Regions from separate parts of the Methylobacterium sp. J-001 genome, predicted to be linked through region 2. Evidence: riboswitches for the same ligand, from Rfam matches in the RefSeq annotation. Region 2 holds a riboswitch; the other holds the start of a gene.
The links. A riboswitch is a leader RNA that binds a small molecule or an ion and turns the genes downstream of it on or off. The one in region 2 is predicted to bind fluoride.
Positions count from the first base shown of each region.

Region 1: linked by a shared signal. The riboswitch ahead of crcB (fluoride efflux transporter CrcB) and the one ahead of MKK65_RS12450 (voltage-gated chloride channel family protein) in region 2 are both predicted to bind fluoride.

Region 1 is NZ_JAKSYN010000137.1:107-4,315, reverse strand. Features, by position in the region: gene MKK65_RS17180 (uroporphyrinogen decarboxylase) at 1-378, opposite strand, end outside; gene MKK65_RS17175 (pyruvate, water dikinase regulatory protein) at 833-1,663, shown strand; gene crcB (fluoride efflux transporter CrcB) at 1,785-2,162, opposite strand; fluoride riboswitch at 2,227-2,299, opposite strand; gene MKK65_RS17165 (hypothetical protein) at 2,348-2,857, opposite strand; gene MKK65_RS17160 (hypothetical protein) at 3,017-4,209, opposite strand, start outside.
Region 2 is NZ_JAKSYN010000112.1:56,330-60,538, reverse strand. Features, by position in the region: gene MKK65_RS12455 (DUF190 domain-containing protein) at 1-183, opposite strand, end outside; gene MKK65_RS12450 (voltage-gated chloride channel family protein) at 180-1,583, opposite strand; fluoride riboswitch at 1,607-1,679, opposite strand; gene MKK65_RS12445 (TMEM165/GDT1 family protein) at 1,872-2,477, shown strand; fluoride riboswitch at 2,528-2,599, shown strand; gene xoxF5 (lanthanide-dependent methanol dehydrogenase XoxF5) at 3,282-4,209, shown strand, end outside.

The DNA.
Region 1 (4,209 bases), on a different contig from region 2:
GCCGGCCTCGCGCAGCCGCCCGAAGGCGTCGCGGCCGTCGAGCGGATCGAGGCGGGGGCCCTCGCCCTCGACGAACCGCACGTCCTGGCCCAGCGCATGGGGGACCACCAGGATGTCCGAGAACAGGATCGCCGCGTCGAAGCCGAAGCGGCGGATCGGCTGGAGGGTCACCTCGACGGCGAAGTCCGGGCTGTAGCAGAGGTCGAGGAAGGAGCCGGCCTCGGCCCGGCTCGCCCGGTATTCCGGCAGGTAGCGGCCGGCCTGGCGCATCATCCAGGCGGGGGGCGGTCCGATCGCCTCGCCCTCGAGGACGCGCAGCACCGTCCGCTCGGACTTGCCTTCGGACATGCGCTCCGTCCCCGTCATCGTCGCTCCCATCCCGTCTTCGTCATCCCGCATGCCCGTCGGCGCGCCTCCTGTCGAGTCGAGGCGCGCCGTATCCCCACACAGGCCCCTCTCGAAAAGAAAAGAGAGATTCTAGGACTCTGTTTTTTCTATTGGGGGGGCTCAACACGGTGGTGCAAGCGGGTCCACAGGCCGTCCCCGCCGCCGCGCCGTTAACGAGGCTTTAAAGGATTCGCTCCATGTTGCGAGAACGGCCAAGTCCAACAGCGGCTTGCGAACGCCGAGTCCGGTACGCGCCCCTGTTGCGTCCCGGATTCTCCCAGGCGCCCGGATTCCGCGTGCCCATCTGGCGGACCTGTGAACGGCGGAGTCGATAAAGCGCAGCCCCTGCGCCCTGGACCTGCCCGAAGCCGCATCCTATCCACACTCATCGACTCCCCTGGCGGCCGGTTGTGGATAACGCGCCCGGCGAGACGAAGGCGACCGGATGGGCCGCAGCTACTTCCACCTCCACCTTGTCTCAGACTCCACCGGCGAGACGCTGATCAATGTCGGCCGGGCGGCGGCCGCGCAGTACGAGGGCGTCTCGGCGATCGAGCACGTCTATCCGCTGGTGCGCTCGGCGGCGCAGCTCGACCGGGTGATCTCGGAGATCCGGGCGGCCCCGGGCCTCGTGCTGTACACCCTGGTGGGCGGCGACCTCGGCGAGCGGCTCGAAGAGGTCGCCCGGGAGACCGGCTCGCCCTGCCTGTCGGTGCTGCGGCCGGTCCACGACCTGCTGCGCGCCTATCTCGGCGCCGAGACCACGGCCCGGCCGGGCGCCCAGCACATGCTGAACGCGGAGTATTTCAAGCGCATCGACGCGATGAACTTCACGCTGGCGCATGATGACGGCAACCTGCCCGAGGACCTGGAGGATGCCGACGTGATCCTGCTCGGGGTCAGCCGGACCTCGAAGACGCCGACCTCGATCTACCTGGCCAATCGCGGGCTCAAGACCACGAACCTGCCCCTGGTGCCGGGCATGCCGCTGCCGCCGGCGATCGAGCGGGCCCGGAAACCCCTGGTGGTCGGCCTGTTCGCCTCGCCCGAGCGGATCGTGCAGATCCGGCAGAACCGGCTGTCGAGCCTCAACGCCGACGAATCCTCGATGTATGTCGACCGCTCGGCGGTGGCCGACGAGATCACCATGTCGCGCCGGCTGTTCACCAAGAACCGCTGGCCCACCATCGACGTGACCCGCCGCTCGATCGAGGAGACCGCCGCGGCGATCGTCGACCTCTACCGCGACCACCGCCTGAAGTTCATCGCGGACTGAGGAAGGTTCGGGATCCCAAAGGGCAAGCCCTTTGGCGGGGTTCAGGGGCGGAGCCCCTGAGCCTTGCAGGGCTCTGCCCTGCACCCGCAAAAGGTCGGAGACCTTTTGAAACCATCTTTTTTCAGAGCGCGCGGATCAGGGCCATGCCGGCGAGGAGGCCGAGCAGGCCGCCCGCCACGGAGACGCCCACGTAGAGGGCGGCCAGGGCCGGCTCGCCGCGCTCGTACAGGCTGATCGCGTCGAGCGAGAAGGTCGAGAAGGTGGTGAAGCCGCCCAGGATCCCGGTGGTCAGGAACAGCCGCGCCGGGTGGCCGGCCGCGCCGCGCAGGGCGAAGCCCTCGGCCAGCACGCCCATCAGGAACGAGCCGAGCACGTTGATCACCAGGGTCGCGAGGGGAAACCCGAAGCCCGGCAGCAACCGGGCCACCGCGACGTTGATGCCGTGACGGACCCCGCCGCCGAGCCCGGCCCCGAGGATGACGATGAGGGTGTTGACCATGCCTGCCCTTCCTGTTCGGTCGGGCGGCGTCGGCACATGCCCCACCGCGGACGACCGGAGCGCCCGTTCGGTAGGAGCCATCAGCCCGGCATGGCGATGCCGGGCGGTTATCGGGGAGCTCCATCCCCATCCCGGCCAGATCTAGCGCAGGATGGGCCCGAGGGAAATCCGGATCCGCCCCTGCGCTACTGCACGGCGGCGAAGTGGCTGCGCTGCTCGATCTGGGCGGCGTAGAAATCCTCGACCACCTCGCGGACCACCTCGGCGAGCTCGGTGCCGCGGTTCTCGTCCAGATGGATGTCGCTGCCGACGCTCCGGCCAAGGGCGGCCCCGGCCGCGCCCGGGACCAGGCGCTCGTTGTAGCGCTGGTTCAGGCCCGAGACCGAGATGGTGTTGCTGCCGCCGAGCTCGGGACCGTACTTGATCTTGATCTTCTGCTCGGTCTCGGTCCCGCGCAGCTTGGCGCAGAGGCTGATGAAGTTGTCCTGGTCGATCTGGGCCTCGAGGCCGGTGATGCTGCCGTGGACGTTGTCCGCCTCGTTCAGTACCTCGGCCATCAGGCTCAGGACATCGACCACCGGCTCGAGGGCGCGGGTGCCCTCCGCCAGCAGCTTCCGGCGGAAATCGGTGCTGCGGGCATCGGCATCCTGCAGCCGGGCGCGGAACCGGTCCTTGACGTCGTTGGCGCGGGCCATGGCGCTCCTCCCTGATGTTCGTTGCAAGTCTTCAGTGTTGAGGCAACGAAGGCTACGAAGCGACATCAGGTGACGCAAGACCGTGCAAAATATTGATGCCTGATCAGAACTTGGGCTGTTGCCCAGGAATAGTCCGTGCCCAAGTCCTGTGCAAAGGTTTCAGGCCGCCGGCCCGTCGAGGGGCGCCAACCGGTCCGGTCCGGAGGCGGTCGGCAGGATTTCGGGCCGCGACAGGGCGCGGGCGAGCGCCGGCAGGTCCGGGGCGGGGGGGCCCGCTTTTCCGAACACCGCCCGGTCGAGGGCCGCGAGCGGCGCGGCCAGATCGGGCCGCGCCTGCCAGGTCCGGGCAAGCTCCGGTGCCTCCCGGCGGGCGGCCTCCAGGGCGGCGCGGAACCCGGCCGGATCGCCCGCGCGGGCGGCCCGGTTCAGGGCCCGGCGGGTGGCGGCGGAGAGGCGTAGGCGCGGGCGGCCCGTGCCGTAACCGATCAGGGCCAGGCCGAGGCCGAAGGCGGCGAGCGCCGCGGCGGCGGCCACCAGCGGCGACGGGACGGGCGGGGGCGCCCGGTCGCCCTCCCGGTCGGGCAGGCCGCCGCCGATCTGGCGGGCCGGGATCTCGGCCTCCCGCATGGTGCGGGTGTTGGTGTCGAACCACGGGATCGCGATGGCGTCGAGGGGGATCACCTCGGGCACGCCGGGCTTCACGTCCCACTGGTAGGTCGCCCGCGCCACGGGGCCGGAGGGCGTCAGCAGGGTCTCGCGGGTGACCGGGCCGGCGAAGGTGAGGATGCCGCGGGTGCGCATCACCGGCCGGGGCGGCAGGCCCTCGGCGACCATGCCCTGGACCTCCAGGGTCACGATCCGCCGGGTGGTCTCGCCGAGCTTCACGGTCTCGGGGTCGGGGCTCCAGGAATCGGTCACCGCGACGTCCCGGGCGGGCAGCCACCAGGGCTCCTTCACGTCCGGGCCGCCCGTCGCCTCTTTCCAGGCCGCTACCGGGAACGGGATCGGCTTCGAGCGCACCTCGACCATCCGCCGCTCGCCGACATCGTTGACCGTGAGCTTGTGGGTGAAGGGCTCGATGACGAAGTCGCCCGCATGGTGCGGGAACACCGCCACGGTGCGCTCGAACGCGATGGCGCTCTGCCCGTCCGGCAGCTTGGTCTTGCTCCAGTGGTCCCGGCCGAGCTGGGTCCAGGAGAAATTGGCGAGCGAGGGCTGGACGACCTCCTCCAGCAGGATCGGCTGCTTGTAGACCCCCCGGATCTTCAGCAGCACCATCTCCCGGGCGAAGGGCGCGCTGTTGCCGTTGAACTCTGCCGTGACCGTGAGGGTCAGGTCGCCGGGCTCGATCT
Region 2 (4,209 bases):
GTGGGACTGGTGGGCGACGGCGTTCATGAGGCCCTCCGCCTTGGCCTGGGCGACGAGCTCCCGATAGAGCGGCTTCGAGCCAGAGAACCACCGGCCCTTGCCGGCGCCGCCGCGCTCGCCCGGCTTCATGTAGATACGGATCATGCCGGTGTCGGCGGCGACGACGCGATGCGATGGGGTCATGACGTCTCCTCGGTGATGGGGCGCTCGGCCAACGGTGCGACGGTCGGCACCCGGCCCGTACGGGCCTGGCGCAGGGTCATGCCGTCCGGGATGTTGGCCGCCGCCGACTTCGGGACCGCGATGCGCTGCGACAGGTAGATGCCGTTGTGACCCGAGCAGAGGTAAGCCAGGAAGCACGCGACGGCGAGATAGACCCCGTGCGTCGCGCCGAAGAGCTCGATGCCCATCAGCGTGCAGGCGAGCGGCGTGTTGGCTGCGCCGGCGAAGACCGCGACGAACCCCAGCGCCGCGAACAGGTCCACCGGCGCGCCGAGCAGCCCGGCCAGGGCGTTGCCGAGCGCCGCGCCGATGAAGAACAGCGGCGTGACCTCGCCGCCCTTGAACCCGGCGCTGAGGGTCACGACCGTGAACAGGATCTTCAGGGCCCAGCTCCAGGGATGGATGTCCGGCCCGAAGAAGGTGTTGATGGTCATCCCGCCGGCGTCGGCGGCCGAGACGCCGAGCCCGAGGTAGTCCCGCGTACCAAAAGCGTAGACGAGGCCGATGACCGCGAGGCCGCCGATCACCGGGCGGAGCGGCCCGTACGGGACCAGGCGCTTCAGCCAACCACCGAGGAGGTGGTTGGCTTCCGCGAACAGCAACCCGACAAGGCCGAAAGCGACGCCGGCGAGCGCGACCTTGGCAAGGAGCAGCGGATCGACGGTCAGGGCCTTCGCGCCGCCGGCGAGGAAGTCCACGTGGTAGAAGCCGTGGTGGATGCCCCATGCCTGGCAGGTCCAGTCGCCGACCACCGCGGCGAGGAGGCAGGGCACCAGCGCGGCGTACTCGACGCGACCGACCGCGAGCACCTCCAGCGCGAACACCGCGCCGGCGATGGGCGTGCCGAAGACTGCGCCGAAGCCGGCGGCGATACCCGCCATCAGGAGGACCCGGACCCCGGCCGCATCGACCCCGAAGAGCTTGCCGAAGGCGCTGGCAAGGCTGCCTCCCATCTGGACGGCGGTACCCTCGCGCCCGGCCGACCCGCCGAACAGGTGCGTGACGATGGTGCCGAGGAAGATAAGCGGCGCCATCCGGAGCGGCACGCCGCCGTCCGGCTCGTGGATCTCCTCGACGATGAGGTTGTTGCCGCCTTCAACGCTCTTGCCGAACAGGTGGTAGAGCAAGCCGACGGCACAGCCCCCGAGCGGAAGCAGGAACAGGAACCAGGGATGGTCGAAGCGCGCCTGGGTGGCCGCGTCGAGGCTCCACAGGAAGGCCGCGCAGAGGGTGCCGACCGCCGCGGCCATCGGCACGAGGATGGCCGACCATCGCGCCACCGAAACGGCATGGGCGTGCCGCGTGCGGACGAACGCCGCGAGGTTCAGGCTGTCGAAGAGATTTTGGAAGGTCGCGCGCATGAGTCCCCCTTGTTGCGGCGCCGCAAAAGGTAGGAGTCATTAGCCCAGGGGGCGGTTTGGCCGAAAGGCCCGGCAGATTCCATTGCCGTGGACGGGAGATGCCTTCGCCTCGCCCGTTCGTCAAGATCCAACTCCCGCGCGCCCGGGCCCCATCCCGAGTGGGGATGGGGCCCGGGTCGTTCGAAAGCATCACGAAAGACGGTGGCTGGTCCAGGGCCCGGGGCATGTCTATGCCCTCCGCGGCCGAGGCCGGCGCGTTCGACGCCGGCCCGGGGCGGAGCGCATCCCATGACCCTTTCCTGGCTCGGAGCCGTCATCACCTTCCAGGTGACCTTCACCGAACTCTTCATCGCCGCGACGGTGATGATGGCCGGGGCGTACCGGTTCGGATGGCGCAGCGTCCTGGCGGGCTCCATCCTCGGCGGGCTGGCGGTGTCGATCCTCGCGGTCGTCCTGCGCAAGGCGGCCTACCTCCTGGCCCTGAACGTCCTGGATTGGATCTCGGCGGTCTTGCTGCTCGGGTTCGGCCTGTACCTGCTCTACGAGTTCATCGACGGGCTCTCGAAGCGCGATGCCGGCACGGCCCCCGGCTCGACGGACGCGAACTGGTCGCGGCCGATCAACGCCGCGGGCCTCGGCGTCGCCGCCTGGGCCCTGGTCGCCGAGGGGCTTGAGATCCTGGTGGTCTGGCTCGGCGTCTCGCTTCGGGAGGGCGCGGGAACGGCGACCCTCGGGGTCGGCATCGGGGTCGTGCTCGTGGCGACCTTGGCTTTCGCCCTCGGCGGCACCGGGATCTTCCGGAAGGTGCCGCCCTACGTCCTCGACGGGGTCGCGGCCCTCATGGTGACGGCCTACGGCGCCTATTTCCTCTCCCTTGCCGTGACCCGCGCGTGATCGGTCGACGAAGGGATTGACCCGGACGACGGATTAATCCACGTTGCCGGACGTGGGATGGGGATGAAGCTCCCCGATAACTGCCGGCCCCCTATGGGCCGGACGATAGCTTCTACCGAGCGCTTCGGCGCGGGTAGAGCTATGTGTTGACCCGCACCGTCACGCTCATGACCGCAACCGGATCGCCGCAAGGCGGCCCCTCATGAGCCGACCGATGACCCTGCCCGATCCAAGACCGTCCTGATGCCCGCCGTCGCCCACCAGGCGCGGTCCGGGCCTTTTCCCGTTCGCGCACGAAAAAAAAGGCGGAGCCATAAGGCTCCGCCGCGACCAGGACACATGCCTCCGAGCGGTCACAAGAATACATGTGCTTAGGTCTAGTCTGTCGCAGGAATAAGGATAGCCACTCGATAGTCTGAGTCAACGCAAAAAAGCGATGTCTCGGAATAATAAAGAGCGGCATCTTTATTTAAAAAACAGCACTATTTGCGCCCCTGATAAAGCCATGGCTTTTTCGGGCGACGTCGTATTGGTTAAATCAGCATCTGCATGATAATGACTGGATAATTCTGTCGCACTTAGAAAATGCTTATTGCGCTGATCTTATAATTCGATACTTCTACCGGCGCTCCACTTGGGCTCCCGGACGATGATCTTGGGGCTCGAGGGGAATGCAGCCCCGGTCCGGGGCCCGGCGCGGAAGCGCGCAGGGCCGACACGTCGCCGCCGACGGACCGGGATGCGGTGAGGAGACCCCTGGCGGACACAACGTCCGGGTTCGAACGCTCAAATGGAGGAACACCTATGAGGAAGATCGCCCTTGCGGCGTCCGTCGCCTACGCCGCGACGCTCCTGCCGGCCGCCATGCCGGCCATCGCGAACGAAAACCTGATGAAGCTGATGCAGGACCCCAACCAGTGGGCGTTCCCGGGCCTCGACTACACGAACCAGCGCTATTCGAAGCTCGACCAGATCAACAAGGACAACGTCAAGAACCTCCAGGTGGCCTGGACCTTCTCGACCGGCGTGCTGCGCGGCCATGAGGGCGCCCCGCTCGTCATCGGCAACATGATGTACGTCCACACCCCGTTCCCGAACATCGTCTACGCGCTCGACCTCGACCACGAGGCCAAGATCGTGTGGAAGTACGAGCCCAAGCAGGACCCGTCGGTGATCCCGGTGATGTGCTGCGACACGGTCAACCGCGGCCTGGCCTACGCCGACGGCGCCATCATCCTGCACCAGGCCGACACCACGGTCGTCTCGCTCGACGCCAAGTCCGGCAAGGTGAACTGGTCGGTCCAGAACGGCGATCCGAAGAAGGGCGAGACCAACACCGCCACCGTGCTGCCGGTGAAGGACAAGGTCATCGTCGGCATCTCGGGCGGCGAGTTCGGCGTACGCTGTCACGTGACCGCCTACGACCTCAAGTCCGGCAAGCGGGTCTGGCGCGCCTACTCCGTCGGCCCGGACGACGAGATGCTCGTCGACCCGGAGAAGACCACCTACCTCGGCAAGCCGGTGGGCAAGGATTCTTCGCTGAAGACCTGGGAAGGCGACCAGTGGAAGACCGGCGGCGGCTGCACCTGGGGCTGGTACTCGTACGACCCCAAGCTCGACCTGATGTACTACGGCTCGGGCAATCCCTCGACCTGGAACCCCAAGCAGCGTCCGGGCGACAACAAGTGGTCGATGACCATCTGGGCGCGTAACCCCGACACCGGGCAGGCCA